Regions from separate parts of the Enterobacter sp. WI-ESBL-E8 genome, predicted to be linked through region 4. Evidence: predicted binding sites of a transcription regulator. Region 4 holds the regulator's gene; each other region holds the start of a gene.
What was found. Region 4 encodes CRP, which controls carbon source genes, mostly activating them, when cyclic AMP is high. Its sites were predicted from a motif close to ATGTGANNNNNNTCACAT; they were not measured.

Region 1: the regulator CRP is predicted to act here: its motif matches at 2,935-2,952, upstream of ompW (outer membrane protein OmpW).
Region 2: the regulator CRP is predicted to act here: its motif matches at 2,714-2,731, upstream of ACWHWP_RS02700 (glycine dehydrogenase).
Region 3: the regulator CRP is predicted to act here: its motif matches at 2,681-2,698, upstream of ACWHWP_RS11780 (iron-containing alcohol dehydrogenase).

What each region holds. Positions count from the first base shown of each region.
Region 1 covers NZ_JBRWXJ010000001.1:2,796,264-2,800,959, forward strand. The annotation lists gene trpA (tryptophan synthase subunit alpha) at 1-106, shown strand, start outside; gene yedE (selenium metabolism membrane protein YedE/FdhT) at 286-1,497, shown strand; gene yedF (sulfurtransferase-like selenium metabolism protein YedF) at 1,494-1,727, shown strand; gene ACWHWP_RS13345 (hypothetical protein) at 1,920-2,093, opposite strand; gene ompW (outer membrane protein OmpW) at 2,239-2,871, opposite strand; gene ACWHWP_RS13355 (YkgJ family cysteine cluster protein) at 3,154-3,558, shown strand; gene ACWHWP_RS13360 (YciC family protein) at 3,584-4,327, shown strand; gene ACWHWP_RS13365 (septation protein A) at 4,383-4,696, shown strand, end outside.
Region 2 covers NZ_JBRWXJ010000001.1:559,231-563,926, forward strand. The annotation lists gene yjgA (ribosome biogenesis factor YjgA) at 1-314, opposite strand, end outside; gene pmbA (metalloprotease PmbA) at 410-1,762, shown strand; gene cybC (cytochrome b562) at 1,801-2,187, shown strand; gene ACWHWP_RS02695 (Hok/Gef family protein) at 2,258-2,413, opposite strand; gene ACWHWP_RS02700 (glycine dehydrogenase) at 2,832-3,170, shown strand; gene ACWHWP_RS02705 (SFCGS family glycine-rich protein) at 3,181-3,543, shown strand; gene ACWHWP_RS02710 (DUF4312 family protein) at 3,546-3,845, shown strand; gene ACWHWP_RS02715 (DUF4311 domain-containing protein) at 3,868-4,644, shown strand; gene ACWHWP_RS02720 (DUF4310 family protein) at 4,658-4,696, shown strand, end outside.
Region 3 covers NZ_JBRWXJ010000001.1:2,445,975-2,450,670, reverse strand. The annotation lists gene ACWHWP_RS11795 (DeoR/GlpR family DNA-binding transcription regulator) at 1-426, opposite strand, end outside; gene ACWHWP_RS11790 (D-threonate 4-phosphate dehydrogenase) at 428-1,414, opposite strand; gene dtnK (D-threonate kinase) at 1,407-2,624, opposite strand; gene ACWHWP_RS11780 (iron-containing alcohol dehydrogenase) at 2,798-3,940, shown strand; gene ACWHWP_RS11775 (dihydrodipicolinate synthase family protein) at 3,958-4,696, shown strand, end outside.
Region 4 covers NZ_JBRWXJ010000001.1:4,597,037-4,601,732, forward strand. The annotation lists gene ACWHWP_RS21990 (YheU family protein) at 1-147, shown strand, start outside; gene ACWHWP_RS21995 (phosphoribulokinase) at 178-1,047, shown strand; gene ACWHWP_RS22000 (OsmC family protein) at 1,127-1,531, opposite strand; gene crp (cAMP-activated global transcriptional regulator CRP) at 1,843-2,475, shown strand; gene ACWHWP_RS22010 (YccS/YhfK family putative transporter) at 2,533-4,620, shown strand; gene argD (bifunctional acetylornithine/succinyldiaminopimelate transaminase) at 4,617-4,696, opposite strand, start outside.

The DNA of each region.
Region 1 (4,696 bases), 1.8 Mb from region 4:
TGCTATCGTCAAAATCATTGAGAAGAACGTGGACAAGCCAGAGCAGATGCTGGCCGAGCTGAAAGCGTTCGTAAGCGGCATGAAAGCCGCGACGCGCAAAGCATAACCCTTCTACCGTCTGGCATTCCAGCCAGACGGTTCCCCTTCCGTGCCCATCGTCACCAAAGGATTAGGTCAAAATTGATCCTGTCGATATTTTCGGTGTGAATGGCTTTTCAACCCTTGCCATAAGCGTATTATCTGGTCTCTTTTAAGTATTAACCTTCTGAGTTCAGAGGCTTATTCATGTCATGGCAATACTTCAAACAGACTTACCTGGTTAAGTTCTGGTCACCTGTCCCGGCCGTCATTGCGGCGGGCATTCTCTCTACTTACTACTTCGGCATTACAGGCACCTTCTGGGCAGTTACCGGCGAGTTCACCCGCTGGGGTGGGCAACTGCTGCAACTGGCTGGCGTGCATACCGAAGAGTGGGGATACTTTAAACTCATTCATCTGGACGGCACGCCGCTAACCCGCATCGACGGCATGATGATCATCGGCATGTTCGGCGGCTGTTTTGCTGCTGCGCTGTGGGCAAATAACGTCAAGCTCAGGATGCCCAAAAGCCGGATCCGCATTTTGCAGGCGGTTGCCGGCGGTATCATTGCCGGATTCGGCGCGCGCCTGGCGATGGGGTGTAACCTTGCCGCCTTCTTTACCGGGATCCCTCAGTTTTCGCTGCATGCCTGGTTCTTTGCTGTCGCTACGGCCATCGGCTCTTACTTTGGCGCTAAATTTACCCTTCTGCCGCTGTTTCGTATTCCCGTCAAAATGGTCAAAGTGAGCGCCGCGTCGCCGCTGACGCAAAAGCCCTCTCAGGCGCGTCGCCGTTTCCGCCTCGGTATGTTGGTCTTTTTCGCTATGGTGGCATGGGCGCTGTGTACGGCCATGAACCAGCACAAACTCGGCCTGGCAATGCTGTTCGGCGTGGGTTTTGGCCTGCTCATTGAACGCGCGCAGATCTGCTTCACCTCAGCGTTTCGCGATATGTGGATCACCGGCCGCACGATGATGGCGAAGGCGATTATCGCCGGGATGGCGGTCAGCGCCATCGGGATCTTCAGCTATGTTCAGCTAGGCGTCGAACCGAAAATCATGTGGGCCGGTCCTAACGCGGTTATTGGCGGTCTGCTGTTTGGCTTCGGAATTGTGCTGGCCGGCGGATGTGAAACCGGCTGGATGTACCGCGCCGTTGAAGGTCAGGTGCATTACTGGTGGGTAGGCCTGGGGAATGTTATTGGCTCAACAATCCTGGCGTACTTCTGGGACGATCTCTCCCCGGCGCTAGCCACGAGCTGGGATAAGGTCAACCTGCTGAGCGCTTTCGGTCCGCTCGGCGGCCTGCTGGTCACCTATGGCCTGCTGCTTGTCGCTTTTTTACTGGTCGTCGCGCAGGAGAAACGGTTCTTTCGTCGTGCCACCGTCAAAACTGAAACGCAGGAGAATGCTGCATGAAAGATATCGTGCCTGACTACCGCCTGGATATGGTCGGTGAACCTTGCCCTTACCCGGCCGTCGCGACGCTTGAAGCGCTCCCGCAGCTTAAAAAAGGTGAAATTCTGGAAGTGGTGAGCGACTGCCCGCAGTCCATTAACAACATTCCGCTGGATGCCAAAAATCACGGCTACACCGTGCTGGACATCCAGCAGGATGGCCCGACCATTCGCTATTTGATTCAAAAATGATCGCTGAAGGCCTCGTAAGGGGCCTTTATCGCTTTGAATTGTAAGGCGTGTTGATCCACGGCAAAACCCAAACCTTCGACTTAAGTAAAATCTTATATCCCTTTTAAAGGAGGTTTTAGCGGTTTGATGTATTTACGAGCTTTACTGGTTTTCACCCTATTGATTCCCTTTCACGCACTCTCCCTGAATTTCTCATCTACCTTCCTGCGCCTTAATTGTCCGGAAAGAGGGCTCGTCGAGATTATTCTGCACGTTTACGACCATACGCAGGAAAGGTGGCGCGGTCATTTCGAAACCGGTGCGGGACACAAGCGCGCGGGAGATACCGAAATTATCCCGTTTGCGAATGGCGATATTCTTTTCCATTCCACGTCCAGCGACGCTTTCAGCTATTTATATGATGGGGAAAAGGTCCTGAGGCATTGCGTAAAACTTGATGAGCGACCGGTGTATCCGTCGTTTTGAAGCGTGCAAAACAAACTGGCCACCGCGTGGCCAGTTTGACGGGAGATCAGAAACGATAACCCGCAGAGAACATAAATACCCACGGGTCGAGGCGAGTGCTGATGCTTTGCTGCTGACCGCCCGCTTTGAAGCGTACGTCGGTATCAATATCCATATACCAGACGGAGGCGTTGATTAACCAGTCGCGGTTAATCAGATAATCCAGCCCGACCTGCCCTGCCATCCCCCACGAATCTTTCAGGCTGAGATCGGTCAGACCGGCCTCTTTCCCGGTATCGTTAAACTTCTCATCAAAGAAGGTGGTGTAGTTCACGCCCGCGCCAATATAAGGACGCACCTTGCTGCTTGAATCACCAAAGTACCACTGCGCCATCAGCGTTGGCGGCAGATGATGCACCGTGGCGATATCACCGGTTGGTCCAAGACCTACGCGATGACGGAAAGGCGTTGCGGCCAGAAGCTCAACACCAATGTTATCCGTCGCCATATAGGTAAAGGTTAACCCTAGCTGGGTGTTATTACTGACGTTAAAACCGCCCATCCCCAGCACGTTATCAGAACCTTCAGTTGGACGAACCGTAGCCGAACCGGCACGAATAAAGAATTCGCCTGCTTCATGCGCATACGCGCCGCCAGAGAGACTGCTTAATACAAGGGCTGCCACCGCTAATTTTTTCATATCCGCTCCATCGTTGTGGTTTTAATCGCGGGTGAGAATATACTCACAAAAGAGTATTAAGTGATCTGCCGCAGATCACATTAAAACCAGTAATTTAACATTCATTGATCTGGGTTAATTTTTTGTGGCACATCAAAAAGCAATAAGTTGTTTCCATGTCAATTTTTGGCATTTCACAGTTACATAATTTTCTCATTTCCCCCTCTTGCTCTTCCTCTGGCGGCTGGATAATTTAGCGCTCTCACAAGTTGATTTGATGCGTTCTTCATTTGCAGGTGTGCCATGAGTGATAAAAACCCGTGCATGACGTGCGGAGCCTGTTGTGCGTATTTTCGAGTCTCTTTCTACTGGGCCGAAGCCAGCGATGGCGGCGGTACCGTTCCGGTTCATCTCACAGAGCCGCTAACGCCTTTTCTGCGCTGCATGAGCGGCACGAACCAAAAACAGGTCCGCTGTGCGGCGCTACAGGGTGAGCCCGGGGTTTCTACCCGGTGTTCTATCTATGAGGATCGTCCCAGCCCGTGCCGGGAATTTGCCATGTCGGGAGAAGATGGGCAGGTCAATAAATCCTGCAATCGCGCCCGGGCGCGCGTTGGATTACCGCCGCTTTACAAAGATATGCTTTTCCATACAAGCCTTGATGCTGCCACAGCAGGCGCATCCGGTGTACAATTGCCGGCTAATTAACACCTGCAATACTCAAGGAGAGTGCATGTCTATCACGGCGAAGTCTGTCTACCGTGACACGGGAAACTTTTTCCGCAATCAGTTCATAACCTTTTTACTGATCGCGTTGCTTTGCGCCTTTATCACGGTGGTGCTGGGTCATGCGTTCTCACCGAGTGAAGAACAGATTGCCAGCCTGAGCCAGGGCGACCATCTTGCGGGAAGCGTGGGGTTGTTTGAGCTGGTGCAAAACATGACGCCGGAGCAGCAGCAAATTCTGCTGCGGGCCTCTGCCGCATCCACCTTCTCAGGCCTTATTGGTAATGCGGTTCTGGCGGGCGGCGTTTTACTGATGATTCAGCTGGTATCGGCGGGTCACCGGATCAGCGCCTTACGGGCGATTGGTGCCAGCGCGCCGGTCTTGCCTAAGCTGTTTATCCTGATCTTTTTAACCACCCTGCTGGTGCAAATGGGGATTATGCTGGTCGTGGTGCCGGGTGTGTTACTGGCTATCGTGCTCTCCTTTGCCCCGGTCATGGTTGTGCAGGACAAAATGGGTATTTTTACCGCGATGCGCAGCAGCATCAGACTGGCATGGGCTAATATGCGTCTGGTGGCTCCCGCCGTGATCGGCTGGCTGCTCGCCAAAACGCTCCTCTTACTGTTTGCACCGAATTTTGCAGTATTAACGCCAAACGTTGGTGCAGTGGTAGCGAATACGCTGAGCAATCTGATTTCAGCGGTACTGCTGGTCTACCTGTTCCGCCTGTATATGTTAATTCGTCAGTAATCCAGAGGCGGGGACATCGCTGTCTCCCGCCCCGCTCAGAAGATGGAATCACAGAATGAAGCAGTTTCTTGATTTTTTACCGCTCGTGGTCTTTTTTGCTTTTTATAAGCTGTATGACATTTATGCCGCGACCACTGCGCTGATCGTTGCGACCGCTGTTGTACTGATCTACAGCTGGGTTCGCTATCGTAAAGTCGAAAAAATGGCGCTGATCACGTTCGTCCTGGTCGCCGTGTTCGGCGGGCTTACTCTGTTCTTCCACAACGATGAATTTATTAAGTGGAAAGTGACCGTGATTTACGCGCTGTTTGCGGGTGCATTGCTAATCAGCCAGTGGGTAATGAAAAAGCCGCTGATCCAGCGCATGCT
Region 2 (4,696 bases), 4.0 Mb from region 4:
TTCAGCTTGTCCAGCGCCTGGCGGATCGGATCGACGTCGCGCTGACGCAGCATTTTCCCGATAAGCTGAAGCTGGCGACGACGGCCTTCTTTTTTGATTTTCTGTGCCAGTTCAATGGCATCACGCAGATCCTGGTCGAGCGGGATCTTATCCAGCGCGTTTTTACCCAGTTCTACCATCTCCGCGCCAAGCTGTTTTAACTCTTCGGCGTCACGTTTAATTTCACTTTTACTGACCCAGATGATCTCATCATCTTCGTCTTCGATGTCATCACCGGGAACGTCGTCGAGCCAGTCTTCGGGCTGCTTAGTCATGTCAGGCTCCTTAAAAAAAGAGGCTAATGTTACCAGTTAAGACGCGCACTGAAAAACGGTTCTCTGTTAGACTTCAGATAACTCTCTCTTACAGTATGGCATTTGCGATGAAAGTAACCTCACAAGTTGAAGCGCAGCGTAAGATTCTGGAAGAAGCCGTCTCCACCGCGCTGATGCTTGCTTCAGAAAAATCAGATGGCGCCGAAGTGGCGGTCAGCAAAACCACCGGCATTAGCGTGAGCACCCGCTATGGCGAAGTGGAGAATGTTGAATTCAACAGCGATGGCGCGCTGGGGATCACGGTCTATCACCAGAATCGCAAAGGCAGTGCGTCATCCACCGATCTCAGTCCGGATGCCATCGCCCGTACGGTGCAGGCCGCGCTGGATATTGCCCGTTACACCTCGCCGGATCCTTACGCTGGCGTGGCGGATAAAGAGCTGCTGGCGTTTGATGCGCCGGATCTCGATCTTTTCCACCCGGCAGAGGTTACGCCGGACGAAGCGATTGAACTGGCTGCCCGCGCAGAGCAGGCGTCTTTGCAGGCTGACAAGCGCATCACCAATACCGAAGGCGGCAGCTTTAACAGCCACTACGGCATCAAAGTTTTCGGCAACAGCCACGGCATGCTGCAGGGCTACTGCTCCACCCGCCACTCGCTCTCCAGCTGCGTCATCGCCGAAGAGAACGGCGACATGGAGCGCGACTACGCCTACACGATTGGCCGCGCGTTGGGGGATTTACAGTCTCCGGAGTGGGTCGGTAAAGAGTGCGCCGAGCGCACGCTGTCCCGCCTGTCGCCGCGCAAGCTCTCCACCATGAAGGCCCCGGTCATTTTTGCCAACGAAGTGGCGACCGGTCTGTTTGGTCATCTGGTGGGCGCGATTGCCGGTGGCTCCGTTTACCGTAAATCGACCTTCCTGCTCGACTCGCTGGGCAAGCAGATCCTGCCGGAATGGCTGACCATCGAAGAGCATCCGCACCTGCTGAAAGGGCTGGCCTCCACGCCGTTCGACAGCGAAGGCGTGCGCACCGAACGTCGCGATATCATCAAAGACGGTATTCTGACCCAGTGGCTGCTGACCAACTACTCCGCGCGCAAGCTGGGGCTGAAAAGCACCGGTCACGCGGGCGGAATCCACAACTGGCGGATTGCCGGCCAGGGCCTCAACTTTGAGCAGATGCTGAAAGAGATGGGCACTGGTCTGGTGGTAACCGAGCTGATGGGCCAGGGCGTAAGCGGCATCACCGGGGATTACTCTCGCGGTGCGGCGGGCTTCTGGGTGGAAAACGGCGAAATCCAGTATCCGGTGAGCGAAATTACGATTGCCGGCAACCTGAAGGACATGTGGCGCAACATCGTTACGGTCGGTAACGATATTGAAACACGTAGCAATATACAGTGTGGTTCAGTTCTTCTGCCCGAAATGAAAATTGCGGGTCAATAAAGATAGCGTTTTGTTAATAATAAAAAAGGAAGTGAGCAATGCGTAAACACCTGTTAGCGATCGTCGCAGCTTCAACGCTGGTTCTTGGCTCTTCTGCGTTTGCTGCGGATCTTGAAGACGACATGGGCATCCTCGGTCAAAACCTGAAGGTGGTGCAGAAAACGGACAATGCGGCTGAAATGAAAGACGCACTGACCAAAATGCGTGAAGCGGCGCTGGACGCCCAAAAAGCCACCCCGCCAAAGCTGGAAAGCAAAGCGGCAGACAGTGCTGAAATGAAAGACTACCGCCACGGCTTTGACGTGCTGGTCGGCCAGATCGACGGCGCGCTGAAGCTCGCCAACGAAGGTAAAGTGAAAGAAGCCCAGGCGGCGGCCGAGCAGTTTGTGACTACGCGCAACACGTATCATAAAAAGTATCGTTAATTGGGTGCCTGAGCTGTACGTCCTTTCTCCGTATGCGGAGGCGCATTACGCGCCCCCGCATCTTTGCTCCTTACCGGTCGGAGCGACACTCCATCCGCGCTGTCACTTCAAGCGAGCCGTTTCGAAAACGGATCTCGCACAGTGTTTTCCTCGTCACCAGCGTTAAGATGATTATCGTCAAAGAAATAATCATCAAAACCCCGATACTTGGGTTTCTGCGTTTCATGGATGCCTCCTTGCTTTAAAGCTGGCGAGGTAGCAAACATCACGTGGCTAGACGTGTCGTTTACAGCCCCGCCCTGATTTACATTCAGGTAGGGGCTTTCCACTTTCCGTCCCATGCCTGAGACGGTCAGTCTCAAGCACCCGTCGCCACTCTAGCGAATCCCCATAAGAAAACCTTATCCACATCACATTTCTACGAGCCCGCTCGGAAACTTTTCCACTCTGCTTGCCTGTTCATTGCCGCTTAATAGCGTGACATTCATCACGCAAATACAGCGATTTATCCATATTCAGCGCATTTATGTGGCACAGATCACTGCTGCGGCTCGCCTTTCCACTTCGAAGTGGAAAACAACTCGCTACAAACAATTCCCCCTCAACGTTAGTTTTATTCCAGAGCCATTAACGGGGTAAGACCAGTGATTAACGGAGCGGTAATGAACGACGTTGGGGAACAGGCAGTGCAAACAGAGCAGCTCGCGAACACTATGCTGCAGCAGGTTTATGCCCTGCTGGCCCGGCACGACATCATCCCCAATGCGGTACAGGAACAGATGCTGACCTCCCACGTTCGCGCAATGGCGCACCGGTCCGTGACCGGCGAGCCGCTGCCGGAGGTTGAAGCGGAACTGTTCGACGAAATTTCACCGGATTCAATGCGGCTGGCACGTGAAGTGGTAGCGCAGTTTGGCAACCTTCCTGATGAAGAAGCCTGGCTGCTCTCCGTTCACTTTGAAGTCGCGAAAGACAACCTTTAAGGAGCAACACATGGAACAGATTACAGTCGTGATTGGCGATCGCCTGGGTAAAGGTCAGAAAGTGGCTGCGGGTGTGGAAAAAGCAGGTGGACGCGCGGTTGTCGTACCGGGTATGGCAGCCGATATGAAGCTCGGCGACGTGATGAAAGCGGAAAACGCCACCTTCGGCATCTCCTTCTGCGGCAGCGGCGGCGCGGGTGCCATCACGGCGCAAACCAAATATGGCTACAAAGCGAAATACGGCATGCGTTCCGTGGAAGAGGGCGTGACCGCCATCAACGAAGGCTGCAACGTGCTGGGCTTTGGCTTTATGGATAAAGAAGAGCTGGGCGAGCGTCTGGTACAGGCGTGGCAGAAGAAATACGGCGCATAAGCATGAAAGAACAGTTCACAACCACGGTGAGAGTGAAGGGCAAAGGCGACGCCAAAGCGCGCGCTTTTGCCGACGCGCTCAACCACGTTCAGGCCGCGGTGATGAAAGCCTCACCGCATATCTTACTGCGTATTGAGCCACAGGATGTGCAGGTCGTTCAGGCGCAAGAAGCGGTGCGAAAAGAAGCCTTTCTGTTCTTCTTTTTGCGCCGGGAAAGACGCACCTACAGCGTGGAGCTGGATGTGACCGTCAACGTGACCGCTATCAATCTTGACCAGGTGGATTTCGTCACGCAACGCTGATTATTCATAAAAGGGCAGACTGATGTTCTTAATTATATTAATAAAATCGCTCATCATCGGCGGCCTGGTAGGCGTCGGTGTCGGAGCCGGGGCTGCACGCATGTTTCATGCGCCTACCACTCAGGGTATGGGCGCGTTTCGTACGTTGGGGGAACTGAACTCCTGCGAAGGGGACCCAGCGTCTCACTTCTCCTTTGGGTTAGGTTTCTTCTTTAACGCCTGGGCCTCTTCCGTGGCCGCAGGGGCTTTCACACAGGACGTTGACCACCGCATCATCCCGAACTGGGGTGCTGCTGCACTGATGATCAAAAACCGTAACGTCGGCGAAACGCTGCACGATCCGCGCAAAATGGCGATTGCCTGCGGCCTGATCGGCATGATTGTCGTGACCTTCCTTAACCTTACCGCCTCCTCCGTACCGGCTGCGCTTCAGGTCACCGCCGTCAAGGTGCTGGTGCCGGCGGCAAACCTGCTGGTCAACACCGTGATGCCGGTGATCTTCTGGCTGGCGGCCATCGACGCGGGTAAAAAATCGGGCTTCTGGGCGACCATTTTCGGCGGCGCAGCGCAGCTGATTATGGGCAACGCCGTGCCGGGCCTGGTGCTGGGGATCCTGATTGGTAAAGGCGTAGAGGAGAGCGGCTGGAACCACGTCACCAAAGTGATGATGGCGGCTATCGTCCTGCTGTTCGTGCTGAGCGGCTTCTTCCGCGGCTTCGACATGAAGATGATCGAATCCTTCCATCTGACCGTGCCGAACTGGCTCGACATGATCCACAACTCGCTCAGCGGTAAATAACAGGAGCCTCTACATGGAACAGAATAAAGGTTTTTGGTATGCCGACTGGTCG
Region 3 (4,696 bases), 2.2 Mb from region 4:
CCCGCCGATGATCGTCACCTCAATCTGGCGGAACTCCGAGAGAAACAGCGCGATGTGCAGGTCGCTGGTGATCACGCGAAGCGGCAGATGCGTCAGCTGGCGCGCGAGTTCAATCATCGTGGTACCGGCATCAAGCACAATGGCGTCACCCGCCTTAACGAAGCTCGCGGCCGCGCTGGCGATGGCGTGTTTCTCCGCCAGGCTGCGCTGCATTTTTTCATGCGTCGTGGGCTGGGAAGGAATAAACCGGTTGAGGGTGACCCCGCCATGGGTACGGCTGATCACCCCTTCCTGATCGAGCTTGATCAAGTCCCGGCGAATCGTCGCCGGCGAGGCATCGGTAATCGCCACCAGCTGATCCACCGTCACCAGATTGTGCCCTTTCAGGTAATCCATTATCTGCTCTAACCGGTTATATCCCTTCATATCATTCCCGTGTGATTTGCATAGCCAACTGAATAGACACCGTCATGCTCTCAGACTTGGCTTTACCGGTCCATGCAATATCGAACGCGGTTCCGTGGTCTGCAGAGGTACGGATAAACGGCAAGCCGGCGGTGATGTTCACCCCGTCGTAAAAGCCGAGCAATTTTAGCGGAATATGCCCCTGATCGTGATACATCGCAACGACCATGTCATACATTCCTTCGTGGCATTGCATAAATACCGTATCCGGCGGACACGGTCCGGTGACGTTTAACCCCTGCGCTTTCATCGCCGCAACGGCCGGGGCGACAATCTTGATCTCTTCATCACCAAACAGGCCGTTCTCCCCCGCATGCGGGTTAACGCCGGCAACCGCGATGCGAGGATGCTCAAACCCGACGCGCTTGAGGAAGCTATCCGCAATGCCAATCACGGTTTTTACCCGATCCTGATTGAGCGTATCAAGGAATTTGCGCAGCGCAATGTGGGTGGTGATGTGAATCACCTTCAGCTTATCGGTATACAGCACCATGGCGTAATCTTTGCTGTTGGTCAGATGCGCCAGCAGCTCGGTATGCCCCGGATAAAGGTGACCGGCCAGGTGTAGTGCCTCTTTGTTCAGGGGCGCCGTTGCAATTGCTTTCACCTCGCCCGCCATCGCCAGCTCGGTGGCGCGCTTCACGCAGCGATAGGCCAGATCCCCTGCCGCAGCCTGCACGACGCCCGGCTGGAGCGCATCGGGTTCCGCAAGCGGTTCGTCAAGCACGTTGATCACGCCAGGGGCAAAACGCGCGTCGCTCACCGCGTCGATAATCCGCATATCCGCCTGCCCGGCGATCCCTTTCTCCAGCACCCGCTGCAGCGTTCTGGCACAGCCCACCACCACCACGGGCGCCCCTGACAGCTCGCCCCCGGTGAGGGATTTGATAATGATTTCCGGGCCAATGCCGGCCGGGTCACCCATGGTTACAGCGATGATTTTAGTCACTCAGTCTCTCCTCGATAAAATGCAAAACCTCAAGCAGCGTCTCTTCCTTTCCGAAGCCCCCTGCTTTGGTCATTACCGGCCGCTGCCAGCTACAGCCCAGAAATTGTCCGACCGGTACGCACCGTGCGATGCACCCGGTGATTTCAAACCCGCGGGCATCCAGTGCCCTTGCGACGGCCATCGCCACATCGCCACCGGAGACGTACAGCGCGTCCGGCTCGTGCACCGCAAGCACCTGTCGGGTCAGCTCGCCTAAAAACGTACAGATCTTTTCGCCCAGGCCCGCGCGGGTGACGTGATGCTGCAGGCAGAGCTGCTCCACCTGATGGCGAGCCTCGAGGCCCGCGCAGGTATGTACGATGCAGTGATGCCCAGCCTGGAGCACCCGCGCAATTTCTTCGATATAACTGGCCGCGTCGCTGCGCAAAGCGTCATTCACATCAATGAATACCGACGTGACGCCCCTCTTGCCTTTAGCCCGCGTAATTTGTCGTTGAGCGATCTCACTCATCGAGCCCACCACGGCCAGCAGCTGTTTGCGTCGCGCCGGAGCCAGATGGCGGGCCAGCGCATCGCACAGCCCGGCCGAGCCCACCAGCAGCGGGGTCTGCGCGCAGCCCAGCGCGGCGGCGATAATAGCGTCCAGCTCCTCGTCGGTCTGCGCATCAACGATGATCCACTCCGTTCCCTGCGCCAGTTCGGCTGTCAGCGTTTCCACGGTCACGTTTTTAACGCTCACGTCGGTAAACAGGTCAGCTATAGCGGCAGACGGGACGGGCGTTTTGGGATCGCTGGCAAATTCGGTTTCATTCACCGGAATGCCGTTTACCAGACACCTGCCGTGCCGCGTGATGCGCCCTGCCGCAGGGTATGCCGGGGCCACGATCGCCTGGCGCTTGCCGCTTAACGCCTTCAGGGCTTGTGCTTCCGCCCCCGCGTTGCCGCGCAGCGTGGAATCCATCTTTTTGATGAGCCAGCGGGCATCTTCGATATCCGCCCCGAGCGCGGCCACCTTTTCCGCCGCCTGCGATGCCCGCAGCGCCCGGGAATCGGTGTTGACGATCAGCGCATCGGTCGGCTGGGTAAAAGGCGTATGAAACGCCACGCTGACTTTTTTGCCGCACAGCGCCAGGCTGACGCCGGCATCGTTAGCGCCGGTAAAGTCATCCGCGACGACTACCACCTCTCTGTATAGATTGTTCACTTTCATCCCCACTCCGGGTTCGCCTTTCCTGTTAATGATTATATTCAATCATGATTGATTATATGTGAGCAAGATCAAGTTAATCAGTTTGCGAATAAATTATAAATTTAGCCACACAATGACCATGAAGCGTCTTATTTGAGCGAAATCAATCATGGACACAGAGACAGGAGAAAAGCGTGGTAACAATCAACAGCACCATTATTAGCGGCGCGAATGCCATCGCCGCCATCAGGCCGTTACTGAATGATAAAGCGCAGCTTTTGCTGGTGACGGACGGTAATATTGCGCGTCTGGAGGCGGCAAAGCAGATCCGCGCAATCCTCGAAGAGAACGGCCGCCGCGTCACGATTATCGACACGGTGCCGCCTGAACCCTCCCACCACGACGTGAGCCAGCTGCTCGCCGGGCTAACGGGAACGTTTGGGCTGGTCGTCGGGCTCGGCGGGGGTAGCGTCCTGGATGTGGCCAAGCTGCTTTCCGTGCTCTGCCATCCGCAGTCACCGGGGCTGGAGAGCCTGCTGGCGGGCACAAAACCCGTGGCGCGCATCCCCTCGCTGCTGATCCCGGCCACGGCAGGAACCGGATCGGAAGCCACGCCGAACGCCATTCTGGCTATCCCGGAGCAAAACACGAAGGTGGGCATTATCTCCCACGTCCTGTTGCCCGATTACGTCGCTCTGCTGCCGGAGCTGACGACCAGCATGCCCGCGCACATTGCCTCATCCACCGGGATTGATGCCCTGTGCCATTTGATTGAGTGTTTCACCTCAACGGTCGCCAACCCGGTCAGCGATAACGTCGCGCTGATGGGCCTGTCAAAGCTGCTCAACAACATTGAAACGGCCTGTGCCGAACCGGGCAACCTGCTGGCGAAGCTGGAGATGCTGTGGGCGTCTTACTACGGCGGAGCCGCCATTGCGCACGCCGGCACGCATCTGGTTCACGCCCTTTCCTATCCGCTCGGCGGCAAATATCACCTGCCGCACGGCGTCGCCAACGCCATTCTGCTGGCGCCCTGCATGCGAGCGGTGCGTCCACACTGCGTGACGAAATTTGCGCAGGTCTGGGATTTGGTGCCCGGCGCGGAGACGTCGCTGTCAGACGAGGAGAAATCCCACGCGCTGGTGGATTACTTTGCCGCGCTGGTGCGCAGGCTCAACCTGCCGGACAACCTGGAGACGCTGGGTGTCCCGCGCGAGGACATCGCCGCACTGAGCGATGCGGCCCTTAACGTTAAGCGGCTAATGAACAACGCCCCGTGCCAGGTGAACCATGACGAAGTGCAGGCAATTTACCGGACGCTGTTTCCCCAACATTAATATCGAAGGAGTGAGAAATGCGAAACACAATCAGGGGCGTGCTGACGGCCATCGTGACCCCCTTTGACGCGGAAGGCGCGCTGAATCTGTCGGGCCTTAAGCGGCAGATTGACCGTCAGCTCAGCGCGGGCAACGGCATCTTCTGCGGCGGCACCAACGGCGAGTTCTTCGTGCTGAACGAAGAGGAAAAAATCGCCGTCACCCGTACCTGCGTAGAAACTGTTGCCGGGCGCGCACCGGTCGTGGCGCACATTGGGGAAATCTCAACCCGCGACACCATCCGTCTGGGGAAACAGATCGCCGCCCTGGGCGTCGATGCCGTATCCGTCATTACCCCTTACTTCGTGCCTCTAAAGCAGGCAGAGCTTGTCGCGCACTACACCGCGATCGCCGACGCGCTGACCGTACCGGTATTTCTGTACAACATACCGGCCCGTACCGGCAACACCATAGAGCCCGCCACCGCACGCGCCCTGGCCGAACATCCCAACATCATCGGCATCAAGGACAGCGCCGGGAGCTACGAGAGCCTGCGCGGATTCCTCAATGCGGTAAGCGACGTTGACGGGTTCGACGTGCTCAACGGTCCGGACTCGCTGATCCACCAGGGCTTCGTTGACGGCTGTTCGGCCTGCATTTCCGGGCTGGCGAACGTGGCGCCGGCGGCCATCAACGCCATCTGGTCCCGCTTTAACGCGGGTGATATCGAGGGTTCCCGCCTGGCGCAGGAGAGCGTCACGCAGCTGCGCACCGATC
Region 4 (4,696 bases):
GGCACCGATTATGGTGAACAAGAACGCTCGCTTGAGCAAAAGGTCAACGATGTAAAGCGCCAGCTGAAAAGCGGCGACGTGGTGCTGGTGTGGTCAGAACTGCATGAGACGGTCAATATCATGCCCCGCAACGCGTTTCACGGCTGATCTTCCACCCATTTCAGTCAGGGAGTTGCTATGTCTGCCAGACATCCGGTTATTGCCGTTACGGGGTCGAGTGGTGCGGGAACCACCACCACCAGCCTCGCCTTTCGCAAGATTTTCGCCCAGCTGAATCTCCGTGCGGCGGAGGTCGAAGGCGACAGCTTTCACCGCTACACGCGCCCTGAGATGGACATGGCCATCCGTAAGGCGCGCGATCTGGGTAAACACATCAGCTACTTCGGCCCGGAAGCCAATGACTTCGGCCTGCTGGAGCAAACCTTCCACGAATATGGCCTGAGCGGCACAGGGCAGTCCCGTAAGTATCTGCACACTTACGACGAAGCCGTGCCCTGGAACCAGGTACCGGGCACCTTTACCCCCTGGCAGCCGCTGCCGGAACCCACCGACGTGCTGTTCTACGAAGGGTTACACGGCGGCGTGGTCACGCCCCAGCACGACGTGGCGCGCCACGTGGATCTGCTGGTCGGGGTGGTTCCTATCGTTAACCTGGAGTGGATCCAGAAGCTGACGCGTGACATGAGCGAGCGCGGCCACTCGCGCGAGGCGGTGATGGATTCCGTCGTTCGCTCAATGGAAGACTACATCAATTACTTAACGCCGCAATTCTCCCGCACGCACATTAACTTCCAGCGCGTGCCGACGGTGGACACCTCCAACCCGTTTGCCGCCAAAACGATCCCTTCTCTGGATGAGAGCTTTGTGGTGATCCATTTCCGCAATCTTGAAGGCATCGATTACCCCTGGCTGCTGGCGATGCTGCAGGGCTCGTTTATTTCGCACATGAATACATTGGTGGTGCCGGGCGGAAAAATGGGACTGGCAATGGAGCTTATCATGACGCCGCTGGTGGAGCGGCTGATGGAAGGGAAGCAGATCGCATAATCATTTTTGCCCGGTGGCGCTGCGCTTACCGGGCCTACAATCCGTAGGGCGGGTAAGCGCAGCGCCACCCGCCAAAAGATTAAGCCTCGATCACTTCATACGAATGGGTAATTTTTACCGCTTTCTCCAGCATTAACGCCACAGAGCAGTACTTCTCCGCAGACAGGTCCACCGCGCGTGAGACCGCCGCGTCTTTCAGCGCTTTACCGGTGACAACAAAGTGAAGATTAATGTGGGTGAACAGGCGTGGTGCCTCTTCCCGGCGCTCTGAGGTGAGTTTGACCTCGCAATCCGTCACGTCATGACGGCCTTTTTGCAGAATCGACACCACGTCAATCGCGCTGCATCCGCCTGCCGCCATCAGCACCATTTCCATTGGGCTTGGCGCTTTATCGCCGGAGTTACCATCCATCAAAATCTGGTGTCCTGACGCGGACTCGCCCAGGAACGTTAAACCTTCAACCCACTTCACGCGCGCTTGCATATTTTTGAACTCCAACGTTGCATTTTTGGTGACAGATTACGCGTGCGTTACATTTCTCGCAATGGAAGGCGACCTGCATCATGCTGAAGCGAGACACCAGGAGACACGCGGCGAAAGCTATGCTAAAACACTCAGGATGCTACAGTAATACATTGACGTTACACGTGTATGCAGAGGACATCAAACTTTACTGGCTGCGAAACGTTACGGTAGCCGACTTCCCAGGGTATGGGTAAGAATTCGATTGCAACCCCAGAGTCCGGATGCATCTGATGACTCTGGTGACAGCTTATAACAGAGGATAACAGCGCATGGTGCTTGGCAAACCGCAAACAGACCCGACTCTCGAATGGTTCTTGTCTCATTGCCACATTCATAAGTACCCATCGAAGAGCACGCTGATTCACCAGGGTGAAAAAGCGGAAACGTTGTATTACATCGTTAAAGGCTCGGTGGCAGTGCTGATCAAAGATGAAGAAGGGAAAGAGATGATCCTTTCTTATCTGAACCAGGGCGATTTCATCGGTGAACTGGGCCTGTTTGAAGAGGGCCAGGAACGTAGCGCCTGGGTTCGTGCAAAGACAGCATGTGAAGTGGCTGAAATTTCTTACAAGAAGTTCCGTCAGCTGATTCAGGTTAACCCTGACATCCTGATGCGTCTTTCTTCCCAGATGGCGCGCCGTCTGCAGGTCACCTCTGAGAAAGTGGGTAACCTCGCCTTCCTGGACGTAACTGGCCGTATTGCACAAACGCTGCTGAACCTGGCGAAACAGCCAGACGCAATGACCCACCCGGACGGCATGCAAATTAAAATTACCCGTCAGGAAATTGGTCAGATCGTCGGTTGTTCCCGTGAGACAGTGGGCCGTATCCTGAAAATGCTGGAAGATCAAAACCTGATCTCCGCCCACGGTAAAACCATCGTGGTCTACGGAACGCGTTAATTCCGCTTAAACGGCGTGTCACCGCAGGGTGTCACGCCGTTTTTGTCTCTACTCCCCATGTGGCGCAGGCTGATCTATCACCCCGAAGTTAACTACGCACTGCGACAAACGCTGGTGTTGTGTCTTCCTGTGGCCGTGGGCTTGATCCTCGGACATCTTCAGCAAGGTCTGCTGTTTTCTCTCGTGCCCGCCTGCTGCAACATCGCCGGTCTGGACACGCCGCATAAGCGCTTTTTCAAACGTCTGACTATTGGCGGCTGCCTGTTTGCGGGCTGCAGCCTCGCCGTACAGCTTCTGCTTGCCCGGGACATCCCGCTGCCGCTGATCCTGACCGTGCTGGCCATGACCCTCGGCGTCACCGCCGAAATCAGCTCGCTGCACGCCCGCCTGCTTCCCGCCTCGCTGATTGCGGCCATTTTCACGCTGAGCCTCGCCGGGAATATGCCGGTGTGGGAGCCGCTGCTGATCTACGCTCTGGGGACGCTGTGGTACGGGCTGTTCAACTGGTTCTGGTTCTGGCTGTGGCGCGAACAGCCGCTGCGCGAATCCCTGAGCCTGCTCTATGTGCAGCTGGCGGATTACTGCGAAGCCAAATATACCCTGCTCACCCAGCATACCGATCCGGAAAAATCCTTGCCGCCTCTGCTGACGCGCCAGCAAAAGGTGGTGGATTTGATAAGCCAGTGCTATCAGCAGCTGCACATGCTCGCCGCCAACAAGAACCACGAATACAAACGGCTGCTGCGCACCTTCCAGGTCGGGCTCGATCTGCAGGAACATATCTCCGTTAGCCTTCACCATCCGCAGGAGGTACAAAAGCTGGTCGAGCGCAGCCACGCCGAAGCGGTGATCCGCTGGAACGCGCAGACCGTATCGGCACGTCTGCGGGTCCTGGCTGACGATATTCTCTACCACCGCTACCCCACGCGCTTTAACATGGAAAAACAGCTCGGCGCGCTGGAGAAAATCGCACGCCAGCATCCGGATAACCCGGTTGGCCAGTTTGCCGCCTGGCACTTCAGCCGCATCGCCCGCGTGCTGCGCACGCAGCGCCCGCTTTATCCCCGCGATCTGATGGCGGATAAGCAAAAGCGGCTGCCGCTACTGCCCGCGCTCAGAAGCTATCTTTCTCTTAAATCATCCGCCCTGCGTAACGCCGCCAGGATCAGCGTAATGCTCAGTACCGCCAGCCTGATGGGCATGGCGCTGCATCTGCCGAAACCCTACTGGATCTTAATGACCGTGCTGTTTGTCACCCAGAACGGCTACGGCGCCACGCGGGTGCGTATTCTGCACCGGGCCGGCGGAACGATGGCGGGGCTGATTATTGCGGGCGTGACGCTGCACTTCCACGTGCCGGAAGGTTATACCCTGGCAGGGATGTTAGCGATTACGCTGGTGAGCTACCTGATTATCCGCAAAAACTACGGCTGGGCGATGGTGGGCTTTACGGTGACGGCGGTGTATACCCTGCAGCTGCTCACGCTCAATGGTGAACAGTTTATTGTCGCCAGGCTGATTGATACCCTCATTGGCTGCCTGATTGCCTTTGGCGGCATGGTCTGGCTGTGGCCGCAGTGGCAAAGCGGGCTGCTCAGGCAGAACGCCCACGACGCGCTGGAGGCCGACCAGCAGGCCATTCGATTGATCCTGAGCGACGACCCGCAGCCCTCCCCGCTGGCCTATCAGCGCATGAAGGTCAACCAGGCGCATAACGCCCTGTTTAACTCGCTCAACCAGGCGATGCAGGAGCCGGGCTTTAACTCGCACTATCTGGCGGACATGAAGCTCTGGGTGACGCACAGCCAGTTTATCGTCGAGCATATTAACGCCATGACAACGCTGGCGCGCGAGCACACGATGCTGACGCCAGACCTGGCCCAACGTTACCTGCAGTCGTGTGAAATTGCGCTGCAGCGATGTCAGCAGCGCCTGGAATATGACTCGCCGGGCGAGTCGGGAGATTCGAACATTCTGGAAGCGCCGGAGACGTTAACCCACGGGCCCATGAGCACCCTGGAGCAGCATTTACAGCGCATTCTGGGGCATCTGAACACCATGCACACCATTTCGTCGGTGGCATGGCGTCAGCGTCCACATCACGGGATTTGGCTCACCCGCAGGCTGAAGCGGACGGCGTATTAACCTTTTACGATCTTCGCGACCGCAGCGGCAAAACGGGTTAACCCGTCTTCAATGTCTTTGTCTTCCACCACCAGCG